One region of the Lysinibacillus sp. GW247-5R2A genome, then DNA from elsewhere that is predicted to be linked to it. Evidence: riboswitches for the same ligand, from Rfam matches in the RefSeq annotation. Region 1 holds a riboswitch; each other region holds the start of a gene.
The links. A riboswitch is a leader RNA that binds a small molecule or an ion and turns the genes downstream of it on or off. The one in region 1 is predicted to bind cobalamin.
Positions count from the first base shown of each region.

Region 1 (4,292 bases):
GCAAGCCTTCAACGACAACACATCACCAATTGGTGCTAATAAAAAGCCTACTTCCTGTAATTTCTCAGTGATACGTTCAGGCGTTGTTGTAGGTATTTTTAAATGGATTTGATGATCTGGTGTATATTCCATTGATCCTTCTTCTCCTACAACCTCTGCTAACGTCATCATTTGCTGTGGTGTGAAAAATTTATTGGCCACGCCAGGGCTCACTGCCAATTCAAAAATTGATTCTATTTTTTGTTGTACAAGCTTTGGCGTAGCCTTGATAGCACTTGTTCCCTTTACCATTGCAAGCGCCGCTGTAGCCATTTCAAGTGCTGTTTTTTTCGGCTTTGGCATAACGGCTATACTGGGTTTATTCATTCTCCCTGCATTAGGGTCTGCCGCAAAGTCATTTCGTGCTGTTCCTGTCTCTTGATTCATCGCCCATGGCTCATTTTCTTCCCGTAAGCGTTGATGTGGACGTAATGGCTGTTTTTCCTCGCCAAGTGTATATTTACGTTGGTAGCCACGCGGTGTAATCATTTTATTATCATAGAAGAACGTAGATGAGTTTCCGATAATAACCGTTGTCAGCATACCAATATCATGTTCCAGCATTTCTGCCAATGTCGTCATCGTCACTTCCTGACGTTCTCGATAGGCACTTTTTACAAGTCCTACGGGTGTGTCAGGAGAACGATATTCTAAAAGAATTCGTTGTGCTTCGACAATTTGTCTTGTACGGCGACCACTTTTAGGATTGTATAAAGCAATAACAAAATCGGCCATAGCTGCGGCTTCCACACGCTTCGCAATTAAATTCCACGGCGTGAGATGGTCACTTAAACTAATGGTACAAGCATCATGCATAATGGGTGCACCAAGTAAACTAGCACATGAATTGATAGCTGAAATACCCGGGACGATCTCCACTTCAATACCAGTTGCCTCTGTCCAGCCTAGCTCAATTAATACTTCATACACTAATCCCGCCATACCATAAACGCCCGCATCTCCACTCGAAATGACCGAAACAATACTTCCTGCTTCTGCTTGACGAACGGCCTCCTGAGCACGTGACACTTCCTCTGTCATACCTGTACTGACAATGGATTTTGCGCTGACTAAATCTTGAATCAGCTCAACATAGGTTTTATAGCCTATGATCATATCACTTTGTTGTAAAGCCTCTACTGCACGTGTCGTAATATGCTTAAAGTCTCCAGGCCCAAAGCCTACTACGAAAATTTTCCCTTTTTGCGCCATGTTTTTACCCCTCTTTCACCTTTTCAATCCCTTTAATGGCTGTCGTTTGCGCTGTTCGCTGTAATGTCCCTTCTCGAAGTGTAAAAACATGATCGTTATATAAGGAATCATGATGCAAATCCTGTACAAGTGTTCTCGCATGCTCCGTTGATGGTACACGATACCAATTCCCCTGAGGGTAAGCAATCACAACACAAGCATCCTTGCATCGTCCATTACAGCGCGTTCTTGTCGTATGTATTTCTTTATCTAGTGCGTTACGCTGTATTTCATCTCGTATAGCTTGGGTAATTTCCTCCCCATCCTTGTTCATACAGCTACTGCCATTGCAAATAAAGAGATGTGTTTTCATCCCCTCTAAATTCCACGTTGTCATCTTATATCTCCCCTCATTTGCTTTTGGAAAAAAGAAAAAACCTTTACTCTGCCGAAGAGTAAAGGTTTGTAGAAGCCAAATAAAAACGAATAGATTGAAAGACAGATCCTCGCTTTTGCTTCAACTTCTCCCTCCGAAAAGTTTGCATGCACAATCTGATAAGCAGGTTTCCTGACTTAAGCTTCATTTTACTGTCGCACCTTCCCTAGTTTGCCCAGGTGGCATTGCGATTTCATCAGCTATTACAGTAGCGGGGGCTGTATTGGACTTTCACCAATTTCCCTATTATCTCGAGTTCTTCGAGCACTTATCGACGTTTTATATGAAATTTTTAATCGTATTTATAATAGAAAACTGTCTTAATCATATCTTATTATTTTAAAATTTCAATATTTCTTTAAAAAATCATGACAAATTTATCAATTTCATAGGAGGGTTGAAAGCTATTAAAAAATTGAATTTGCCCTCTTTAATCCTAAAATACGTTAGTTATCAGAATTTTCGACATTGATATTCTATTTTTAATTTTTCATAAAAAAAGTATAGCATATTTATGGAAATTCGTGATACACTTTGTCGTGAAATCTCACAACTTACAATTTTTCGGTGTAAAATGCTCGTCATTTTGCTTAAAAGGGAAGCCGGTTTAAGTCCGGCGCGGTCCCGCCACTGTAATAGGGAGCTTTATAGAACATGTCACTGTCCAATGGATGGGAAGACCTATAAAGTGTTGAACTAGAGCCAGGAGACCTGCCGACAATAAGTGATCGTTTCAGCCTACGAGGATAGGTGTGCGGCTTAGCAAATGAAAATGTTATTTGCTTTTTTAGCTATGCACTTTTCCAACAACGGAAAAGTGCTTTTTTATTACGCACGCTACATTCTAAAAATCTATTTACAGTTTGGAGGAAGAAAATTGAAGCTGTCTTGGTGGAAACTTAGTTATTTTCTATTGGCTTTTTTAATGGTGCCAAAGCGTGCCTTCGCCATGCATATCATGGAAGGTTTTTTACCAATCGAATGGGCGATTTTTTGGTGGGTAATCTCCATCCCATTTATTATTTTAGGATTGCGCTCTATTCGTAAAACAATTGAAGAAAACCCTGAAACAAAAATGATTCTGGGGCTGTCCGGTGCGTTTGCCTTTGTCCTATCAGCCTTAAAAATCCCTTCAGTTACAGGGAGCTGCTCACATCCAACAGGAGTAGGTCTCGGAACAGTCTTATTTGGACCGTTAGCGATGAGTGTCATCGGGACAATTGTTTTATTATTCCAATCTTTACTTTTAGCACATGGTGGGATCACAACATTAGGGGCTAATGCTTTTTCGATGGCTATCGTAGGCCCGTTTATCGCCTACTTTGTATTTAAAGGGGCGCAACAAATGGGGTTATCGTTTTCATTAGCTGTTTTCTTTGCGGCCATGCTTGGGGATTTAGGTACATATGTGGTGACTTCCGTTCAATTAGCACTAGCCTTCCCATCTGAAGTTGGAGGCTTTATGGCTTCCTTTACAAAGTTCGCAAGTATTTTTGCCTTAACACAAATCCCATTAGCTGTGAGTGAAGGAATATTAACAGTTATTGTCATGAACTTCTTGAAAAAATATAATATTAGCGAATTAAAATCTTTACGTGTTTTCTCTACAAAGGAGGCGCACTAATATGAAACGAAATTTATTACTTTTAGCCATCGTGGTGCTATTGGCCATTATCCCTCTTTTCGTCCAAAAGGGAGCAGAATTTGGAGGAGCCGACGGTGAAGCAGAAGCAGCCATTGGGGAAATCAATGCAGAATATGAGCCATGGTTTGATAGTTTATGGGAACCACCTAGTGGTGAAATTGAAAGCTTATTATTCGTGCTACAAGCAGCTATTGGTGCTGGTTTTATCGGCTACTTTATTGGCTATATGCGTGGCAAGCATAAAGAAGGTTAAGGATTATGTTACTCATTGATAAGTATGCGTATCTCAATAAGCTAGCGTTCGTTCATCCGCTAGAAAAAATGATATTTTCATTAGGACTACTTTTATTCACGCTTATTATGAGAGATGAACGACTTTCACTCATTACATTTTTTGTAATGAGTGCTTTTATCATTTGGGGCGCGAAAATTCCACTAAACTATTATGCGAAGCTATTATTACTACCTTGTTTTTTCTTATTCACAAGTCTCTTATCCATCATTATTTCGATAGCGCCAGCAGCGCATACATTACCAGCCCATATGGGGGCATTTACGTATATGAACTGGACAATTTTTATTGGGAGAGCCAGTATCGCTACCGCCCAGCAACTATTCTTTATTGTACTTGGCAGTATAAGTTGCTTATATTTTTTAATTTTAACGACATCAGTACAAGGAATATGTTATGTGCTCCGACAATGGCGGCTCCCTACTTTATTAGTTGAGCTAGTAGAACTCACCTATCGTTTTATTTTTATTTTTTTAGAAAGCATGCAAAAAATTCATTTGGCCCAGCAAGCCCGGCTTGGCTACCACTCACCCATGCAATGGTTACGTTCAGTATCCATGCTAATTGCCGCGTTGTTTATTGAAATGTTTCAGCGCAGTCGAGAGCTTAATCATGCCATGCAGGCCCGTGGTGGTGAAACTGTTTATTGGCATGAAACGGGCGCCTATAGCAAAAAAAACTGGCTTGGC
Region 1 is NZ_JBWKZL010000005.1:158,068-162,359, forward strand. It holds gene cobJ (precorrin-3B C(17)-methyltransferase) at 1-1,251, opposite strand, end outside; gene AC07YC_RS09805 ((2Fe-2S) ferredoxin domain-containing protein) at 1,256-1,627, opposite strand; cobalamin riboswitch at 1,772-1,953, opposite strand; cobalamin riboswitch at 2,215-2,399, shown strand; gene AC07YC_RS09810 (energy-coupling factor ABC transporter permease) at 2,544-3,290, shown strand; gene AC07YC_RS09815 (energy-coupling factor ABC transporter substrate-binding protein) at 3,292-3,564, shown strand; gene cbiQ (cobalt ECF transporter T component CbiQ) at 3,570-4,292, shown strand, end outside.

Region 2 (4,292 bases), on a different contig from region 1:
TTAAACTGAAACATACACGCGCCAACGAGTTGAGTCCTCCGTTTTGCACCAACATGATGGACAATAATTATGCTAGAGTCAGTGCCAGCTATGAATATGAAGGATCGTTGCGCCGACAGTGATTATTGAAAACTAGGTGCCCAAATTCCTAGTTTTTCTATTCTAATAAGCAGAATATTCTTTAATGGAATAGGAAAATCCATCATAAATATTGAAGAATGATATTATATAATGCTATGGAAAGTCCTAAAATACTAGCTTTCATTTTAGCTGGATGATTTTTTTTACTCCGAAACAAGTAAAAGAATACTACTATAAATCCTAAAGGAATCCAAAGCTGAAAGATACCATCTTTTGTGCTGCGAGAAAAGATTGGTGCAATGTAAGTACTAATTAGAAAGTAAAAGTAAATAGTAAAACGTCTTGTTTCTAATTCCTTGCTCCACTTTACTAAAAAGAAAATAACGATGATTGCGATAATTGTAATTTGTAAGGGTGGTAGAAAAACAGAACCGCCACCAAATTTAAATTCCACTATGTATTCCCTCCTTTGTTACAGTATACCACCATTTATAGTAAAAATTGTGTTGTTCAAGGGAATCGCATCCGTAAACGTGTTTGAGTTCGGGTATATATAGTAGCGAATTTAATGCCTTCATTTCGCAATATGACGTATTTATCATATGAAAGCTAGAACGTTTAAAACAAAGGAGAATTTACGAACTAGCTTTAAAATAGTGCAAAAAACTCCTTATTTCGTAATTGGCTATAGCTGAAAAAGAACGCGATTTAATCTTAGAGCTAACGCAAGAAGGTAAAACAATTGCAAAACAACGCGATGATTTTTGGGAAGGTAGACCAAAGAAATTTGATAAGAAACTGTTAGACACTGCAATGCAACTATTGGAATCGAATAGTTGTAATGAAGTCGAAGCAAAGCTGGGAATTTCAGTCGCAACTTTAGCGAGAAAAAGAAGAAAACGAAAAGCGAAATTGATTAACGATTATGCAAATAATCTTGATTGATTTTTTGCGTTGAAAGTTCGTGACTCAAAAGCCTCTAGGCTGATTGGTGCTTTCTAGTCTTATTACTTTGCACATAACCTATTTATATTGTTAAATAATGGATTTTTCAAATGGATTGTTAAAATTCAATTAACGGAACTGGTTCGTTGAAGAAGTGTGAATAGTAAAACCTTGTAGGGAGGGGTGAGAAAAATCGTTGAAAAAATAGAAACGAATAGTAAATCTATAATTTCATTAACTCTTGGCATTCTTTCAATCATAGTTCCACTTATTGGATTAGTTTTTGGGATTATTGGAGTAGTTTTATCAAGAATAGCAACAAAGGAAATTTCTAAAAGAAATGAAAATGGTAGAGGGCTAGCCATTTCTGGTTTAATTTGTAACGTGATTGGGATTATCATTCAAACCTTTGCAGTATTGTCTATTATTGCATTTTATTCATTAACCAGTATAAGTTAATATTGCAGGTTCTTATTTACTAATAGGTGCTTTAGCTTACTAGTAGACCTCAAAAAATGTCTCTATAACTGGGGCGGTTAATCGCAAACTACAGTATTGGCAATGATGATCGTCATAATTTTTATATAGTAAGCGTATTGTAATCTAAAAATTAGTAGGAATGCATGCGATTTAGCCGTATGAACGCATTATGAGGCAAAAGAATAACAAGTAAAAAGTGTCTTTTCAATCTGAGTTAAATAGATTGCAAGATAGTAATATAGAAACTGGAAGATTTTATGTTATTTGACATCGGAAAAAGACTACCTTACAATTGAGTTTAATAGTCTACAAGGAATGTATAAAACACAGCATTCCTTCACAACTGAATAGCGTGTAGTACTAGGTGTAAATTGCGTGCAATTTGCTTAAAAGGGAAGTCGGTGTGAATCCGACACTGTCCCGCAACTGTAAATGTGAGCGACTTTTCAGCAACCACTGTCAAATGATGGGAAGGGGAAAAGTGGCGATGACCATGAGTCAGGATACCTGCCTAGTTACGAGTACACACCATAAACCTACGAGGAATAGGAGGTGGCATGTTGACAAAACAGAATGCTCTGTTCGTCACAGTACGTCAAACGCCCAAAGTTCATGAAAGGGTTCACTTTAGAACTCCTTCGCATTTACTTAGGGTTTGTTTGGCATTGTGTGATGAAGCACATTAAAGCGAAGGATTTCCTCAAACATAGTAGGAAGTCCTTTTTGTTTTGAAAATATGTACGCAAAGGGGATGCACAGAGGATGAATATTCATGCAACGACAACACAGGAAACACCTTTTGTAGATATGACGATTTGTAAGCAGCCACGGACAGAAATTGCCAAGAAAGCGAAAACAAGAATGGTGGTCGAATCACTAATTGATCAATTATTAGCAACGAAACTGATTCGCAACGATCGCTTTTTTGAGCAAATCTTATATAATAAAGACATTATTTGGATACAAAATGGGGAGGTAGAGGGCCATCTTTTTGCTCAGGCGAATTTAACAGATCAACTGAAAACGAAGACGAATAGCTTTATGATGTATATGCCAACGAACCCTATTGTTTATGAGGTGAATGGGGAGCAGTACCACTTAATTACACGCATTGATTCAACACGAGCAAAGCCTAATCTTGACCGTCTTTCACAGGAGCCCAATCCAGTGTTAAGCGCTGCACGTGTCAATGATTTACTATGCTCAATTGTCATACGTTTTTATGAAACGTATATGAACGATTTAGAGCAAATTCCTCATCAGGATAAACTAATTGCATTTGCGCAGCAGGAATACACGCAGTTTCTTCAAGCCGTTCAGGACTTAAATGATTTTCACTTTAATTGGCATCCACGCGGGAACGGCCACGAGCTATTATTAACATTAATTGATCAGCTACAAATATTAAAAAGTCAGCCTGGAAAAGTAGTTATCGACTTCACGAATACGCAAGGTTATGTGGTGGTTGAACCTGCCTATCCGGTGCACAAGCCTTCAAAGAAAGCTGTTGGTGCCATATAAAAGCAAGCCCTCCATGAAGCGGAGGGCTTGCTTTATTTTTTGTATGGTTATTCTACCTTCATCTGAAATACTAGTCCAACAGATTTTCCGTGCTAGTACATGAAACTTAGCTCTGACAATGCATGGCTGCTTGCGCCTCTTGCCAAGGGACAGAATAGCCTTTGCCTTTTGCGCAAAAAATGCTGGAAGAACTGTATTCAGGGTCGGCATTTTTATCATAACCTATTTGAGTTATTACTTCTTCTGCATTATGACACACATCATAGCCATCAAATTGAAGGGTAAGCGCACCTTTCCCATTTGTATAGGCGGCAAAAATTGTGTTATAGCTCATGAAGGTCGCTACTGGTGCACGTCCTGTTAATACAACGTCTGTTTCAGTGAGTACAGGGTCGTCGAAGGTGCCAGCAGCCTGTTGAATGTCGGTCATCATACGGCCAATAAAGTCATTGGAAGCCTTCATTTTAAAGCGATAATAGGGCTCAAGTAGGACGTTCTGTGCTTGTTCCAGTCCTTGGCGCAGTGCTCGGAAAGTGGCTTCTCGGAAATCACCGCCAGACGTATGCTCATTATGTCCACGTCCCGTTAAGAGCGTAAAATGAATATCTGTTACTGCGTAGCCTGTGAGTAAGCCGTGATGATCACGTTCAAACAAGTGCTTTTCTACGAGGCGTTGGTTGCCCACTGATAAATCATCTGCATGACAGGCATTGCTAAAGGTAATGCCTGTCCCACGTTCATTCGGCTCCATTAATAAATGAATTTCTGCATAATGCTTAAGTGGTTCAAAATGTCCGTAGCCTGTAACGGTTGTCGCAATTGTTTCCATATATAATATTTGTGGCTCTCCAAAAGTGATGTTGAATGTAAAGCGCTTCAATAATACTTCAATCAGTACCTCTAGCTGAATGACACCCATTATATGCACATGGATTTCCTGAAACTTTTCTTGCCATACGACACGCAAAGAGGGCTCCTCGGCCTCTAATAGACGGAAAATCCTTAATACCTCTTTAATATGTTGCTCACCCTCATATTGAACTTTTGCCTGTAATGTAGGGACCAGCTCATAGGGCTGTGATAGCATGTTACTGCCAATGCGATCGCCAATGTTTGCCTGGCTGAGCCCTTTAACAGCGAAGATTTCACCAGCCTCAACATGCTGAACAGTTTCAAATCGACTGCCGTTATAAAGACGGATTTCTGTTACTTTCTCTGTAAGGTCTCCAAACGTAAATTCATCTCGAACCTGTAATTTGCCTGTT
Region 2 is NZ_JBWKZL010000011.1:13,831-18,122, reverse strand. It holds gene AC07YC_RS16575 (hypothetical protein) at 203-535, opposite strand; gene AC07YC_RS16570 (hypothetical protein) at 763-1,026, shown strand; gene AC07YC_RS16565 (DUF4190 domain-containing protein) at 1,210-1,485, shown strand; cobalamin riboswitch at 1,852-2,035, shown strand; gene AC07YC_RS16560 (hypothetical protein) at 2,269-3,027, shown strand; gene AC07YC_RS16555 (GTP-binding protein) at 3,134-4,292, opposite strand, start outside.
Region 2: linked by a shared signal. The riboswitch ahead of AC07YC_RS16560 (hypothetical protein) and the one ahead of AC07YC_RS09810 (energy-coupling factor ABC transporter permease) in region 1 are both predicted to bind cobalamin.

Region 3 (4,292 bases), on a different contig from region 1:
CACAGCCCCTAATGGAATACTAAAAGTTAAAATTAGGATAAATGCTACTAAAGCTAATTCAATGGTAGCAGGTAGCTTAGCAAATAGCTCATGTGCCACGGGTAATTTACTAACAAATGATGTCCCAAAGTCTAGCTGTAAAACGCCTTTTACCCATAGCAGATACTGCATGATAAAAGGCTTGTCTGTCCCTAATTCTTCTCGTAAAGCTTGTATAGCCTCTGGTGTTGGGGCTATTCTTGAGAGTCGAAGGATGACCTCTGCCGGTTCTACGGGTACGAAACGAATAAACACAAAGGTCAGAATAGATACGCCTACTAATACAAATGGTAGAGTGAGAATTCTTTTTACACAAAACATCCAAGTCGATTCGTACATGCCGTCACTTCCCATTTCATCCGATGATAAAAAGAGAGTTGTCATAGTTCGACACACTCTCTCTTTCATACTTAGTTTTCTTTATCCATTTGTGCATATGGAATGTCATATTCAGAAGCACGTGGTGCAAAATCCTTCATATATGGTTGATATATAACATTATTCGTTTCATACGATATTGGATAGAATAAAGCTTGATCGTGGAACATTGTTAAAATATCCGTATATAGCTGCACACGTTCCGCTTCGTCTTTACCGACTAGTAGTTGATGTATGTTTGTATCGATCTCCTGAGCATTTGGTAAGCCTAATTTTGCTTCATATACACCACTAGCATTTGGTGTAGCTGATTCATTTGCAAAGCTATGTGGATCAGTCGGCGGTCCATTTGTCCGCCAGAAGTTAATATCAACCTGATCATCCATTAATTTTTGCAGACCGACCATTACATCTGCGCCTTCAATATTTAACTGTACCCCTATTTTTGCTAGCTCGCCTTGCATTAACTCCGCCATAGGTTTTTGAATGGCATCAGTAGCAATATAGATTAAATCTAATGTAAGGGGTTGACCATTTTTCGAACGAATTTTTTCACCCTTCTGTAGCGTCCAGCCTGCTTCATCTAGCAATTTCTGCGCTTTTTCAGGATTATATAAAATGGGCGCCAAATCAATATTGGCATAAGGAATTGCATCCCAGAATAGCGTGTTTGCCACTTTTTCTGTACCATGTGTAATACTGTCTACCATTTGTTCTTTATTGATAGCATATTGAATAGCTTGTCGAACCTTGAGCTCAGCTAACGGTCCAGACTGTGTATTGAGCAGTAATGCTTTCGTAGACAACGGCTCAGATGTAGCAGTTTTATATTTGCCACTATCTCTTAAATACGTATAGTTATCTAAGCTAATAATCCCTCGACCATAAATGACATCTAATTCTTCATTTTCAAAGGCTAACGAAAGAGATTCCGAATCTGGAATAATCTTAACCTTTATTTTATCTACGAGTGGTTTTTCACCCCAATAATGTTCGTTACGGCTAAATACTGCATATTCATCTTTTTTATAGTCAGTTAATACCCATGGACCTGTGCCAATAGCTGATTGGATGGAATCATTTGTTGCATCGCCGTCTGGGAAGCCATTATCCCCTAAAAAACGGAATGGTCTAACAAAGGCTAATTCGTTTAACACAGGGTAATACGGTTCATCTAATTGCAAACGTATTGTTGAATCATCTACTTTGACGACCTCTTTTATATGGTTGACCATACCCATCCAGGAATGCATGTCACGATTCGCTAATACGGCATCAAAATTGCGAATCACATTATCAGCATTAAAGGCAGTCCCATCCGAGTAGGTAACATCCTTGCGTAAATGGAACGTATAAGCAGTTTTATCCTCTGAGATATCCCAACTTTCTGCTAGCTTTGGTGTAATTGTGCCATCATCGTTATACGCCACTAGAGATTCATAAACCATGGCTTGAGCAGTAATCTGATTTGGTAAATATGTATGGGGATTTAATGGCCCTACATCTAATGGCCATCCAATCGTAATCATTTTTTCATCTGTTTGTTCTGTTGATGCTGAATTTCCTTTGTCCTTTTCTGAGCTTGTACAACCTGCAAGAAAGCTCAAGGTCAAAACAAGCAGGAAAGGCAGTAAATACTTCGTCCATCTCATTTTTTGTCTCCTATCTCTATTCCCTGTTCATATCTACAAATTGAATAGAAAGAAGGCATAAAAAAACCTTATTCCACAAGAATAAGGACAGATAAACTTACAATACATAAGCTTCCATCCATCTCCCTATCTTTCGTAGATCATCAATGAATCTTCTTACAAGCAGGCATTCTGGCTTATGAATCATCATTTTGCTTCACCTTCCCAAGATAGAACTTAGTGGTAATTTAAACAAAACTCCTCATTTACAGCTGCGGGACAGCATGGGATTTACACCCATTTTCCTTTTAATTGAATGAAAAATACTTTCATTCAAACTTGTAATGCAATATTTGAAATTAGTAATAAACATAACATGCTGAAATGTTCACGTCAATTTTATTTTCTGAATATAATAAAACCTCCATACAAAAAGACCAGGTAGATAACCTGATCTTTCTTTAACTCCTTTTATTTTATTATTTTCGTTATCTTGATATAGATTCCTTCACTTCCTGACGTAATATTTTAGTAGCAGCTACCATATTAGCTAAAGCCGCGATTGTTTCTGGCTCTTTCCTTGTTTTTAAGCCACAGTCAGGATTAACCCAAAATTGATGTTTGTCTAGAACTTGTAAACTATCTTTCATAATGGTTAACATTTCGCCTTCACTCGGCACACGTGGGCTATGAATATCGTAAACACCTAATCCGATTCCTTTTGTATAAGGATTTACTTGAAGGGAAGAAATTAGCTCTCCATGGCTACGAGATGTTTCAATGGAAATCACATCTGCATCTAGCGCGCTAATGGGTTCTAAGAAATCGTTAAATTCGCAATAACACATATGTGTATGAATTTGTGTTTCATCCTTAACACTCGATGTAGCAAGCTTGAAGGCATTGACCGCCCAATCTAAGTAAGCCCCCCATTCTTCTTTACGAAGAGGTAACCCTTCTCGAAGTGCTGGTTCATCCACTTGAATAATGGAGATGCCTGCCGCTTCAAGTGCTTCCACTTCCTTGCGAAGTGCTAATGCAATTTGATAAGCGACATCTTTCCGAGAAATATCATCACGTACAAAGGACCAATTTAAAATGGTCACTGGTCCCGTCAGCATCCCTTTGACAAAGCGCTTCGTTAAGCTTTGAGCATACGCAGACTCTTTCACGGTAATGGCTGAAGACCATGCAACATCTCCATAAATTATCGGAGGCTTCACACAGCGAGAGCCATATGAAACGACCCATGCTTTTTCAGTAAAGGCAAAGCCCGTCAATTTCTCACCGAAATATTCGACCATATCTGTCCGCTCAAATTCTCCATGAACTAGTACGTCCATATCAAGATCCTCCTGCAAGTGAATCCAGCGCTTTGTTTCCAGTTCAATAAATGCTTCATAGTCATCATTCGACAATTGCTTCTTTCGCCAAGCATTACGATTTCTCTTCACCTCATCAGATTGAGGAAAGCTGCCGATTGTCGTTGTTGGGAATAGTGGCAGACCTAACGCCTGCTGCTGTATTTTTTGACGTTGACTAAAATCACTATGTCGCTCAAAATCCTTTGTTGATACGGATTGAGAGGCTTGCTGGATCATTTTATTTTGACGAATCGAATGATTTTTTAGTGCTTCAATGGCCTTCATACTTGCTGAGAAATTATGACGTAGCGTTCCGTCTTGATTTTTTCTATATTTAGTGAGCTCCATAATCTCTTCCATTTTTTCATCAGCAAACGCCAGTGCTTGTTTGAGAACAGGGTCCAGCTTCTTTTCAAGTGAAGTAGATATTGGTACATGTTGAAGGCTACTTGAAGGTTGAATCCACAATTCCTTCGCATCGCTAAGCTTTTCAATAGCTTGAATCGTGGCGTTAGCCTCCGCTAGGTTCGTACGCCATATATCACGACCATTAACAATACCTATAGCTAAAACTTTATCCTGAGGGAAACCAAATTGTCGAAGTGACTCCATATTCCCTTTATAGCCATGTACAAAATCTAAACCAAACCCTTCGACAGGCAAAGTAATCAATGTTTCATAGGAGCATAATGCTTCAAAATATGTTTGTAGCATTATTTTTGCTGCTGGAACAGTTGTCGCTAACTGAGCATAGATTTCCTGTACTAGCTTCCGTTCTGCTGAGTCAAGTGTCGTCACTAAAGAAGGCTCTTCTAATTGAATCCACTGAGCTCCTGCATCTACTAATTCTTGAATAATCTGAGCATAGAGAGGTAATAGC
Region 3 is NZ_JBWKZL010000002.1:165,672-169,963, forward strand. It holds gene nikB (nickel ABC transporter permease) at 1-423, opposite strand, end outside; gene nikA (nickel ABC transporter substrate-binding protein) at 450-2,069, opposite strand; cobalamin riboswitch at 2,214-2,406, opposite strand; gene metE (5-methyltetrahydropteroyltriglutamate--homocysteine S-methyltransferase) at 2,537-4,292, opposite strand, start outside.
Region 3: linked by a shared signal. The riboswitch ahead of nikA (nickel ABC transporter substrate-binding protein) and the one ahead of AC07YC_RS09810 (energy-coupling factor ABC transporter permease) in region 1 are both predicted to bind cobalamin.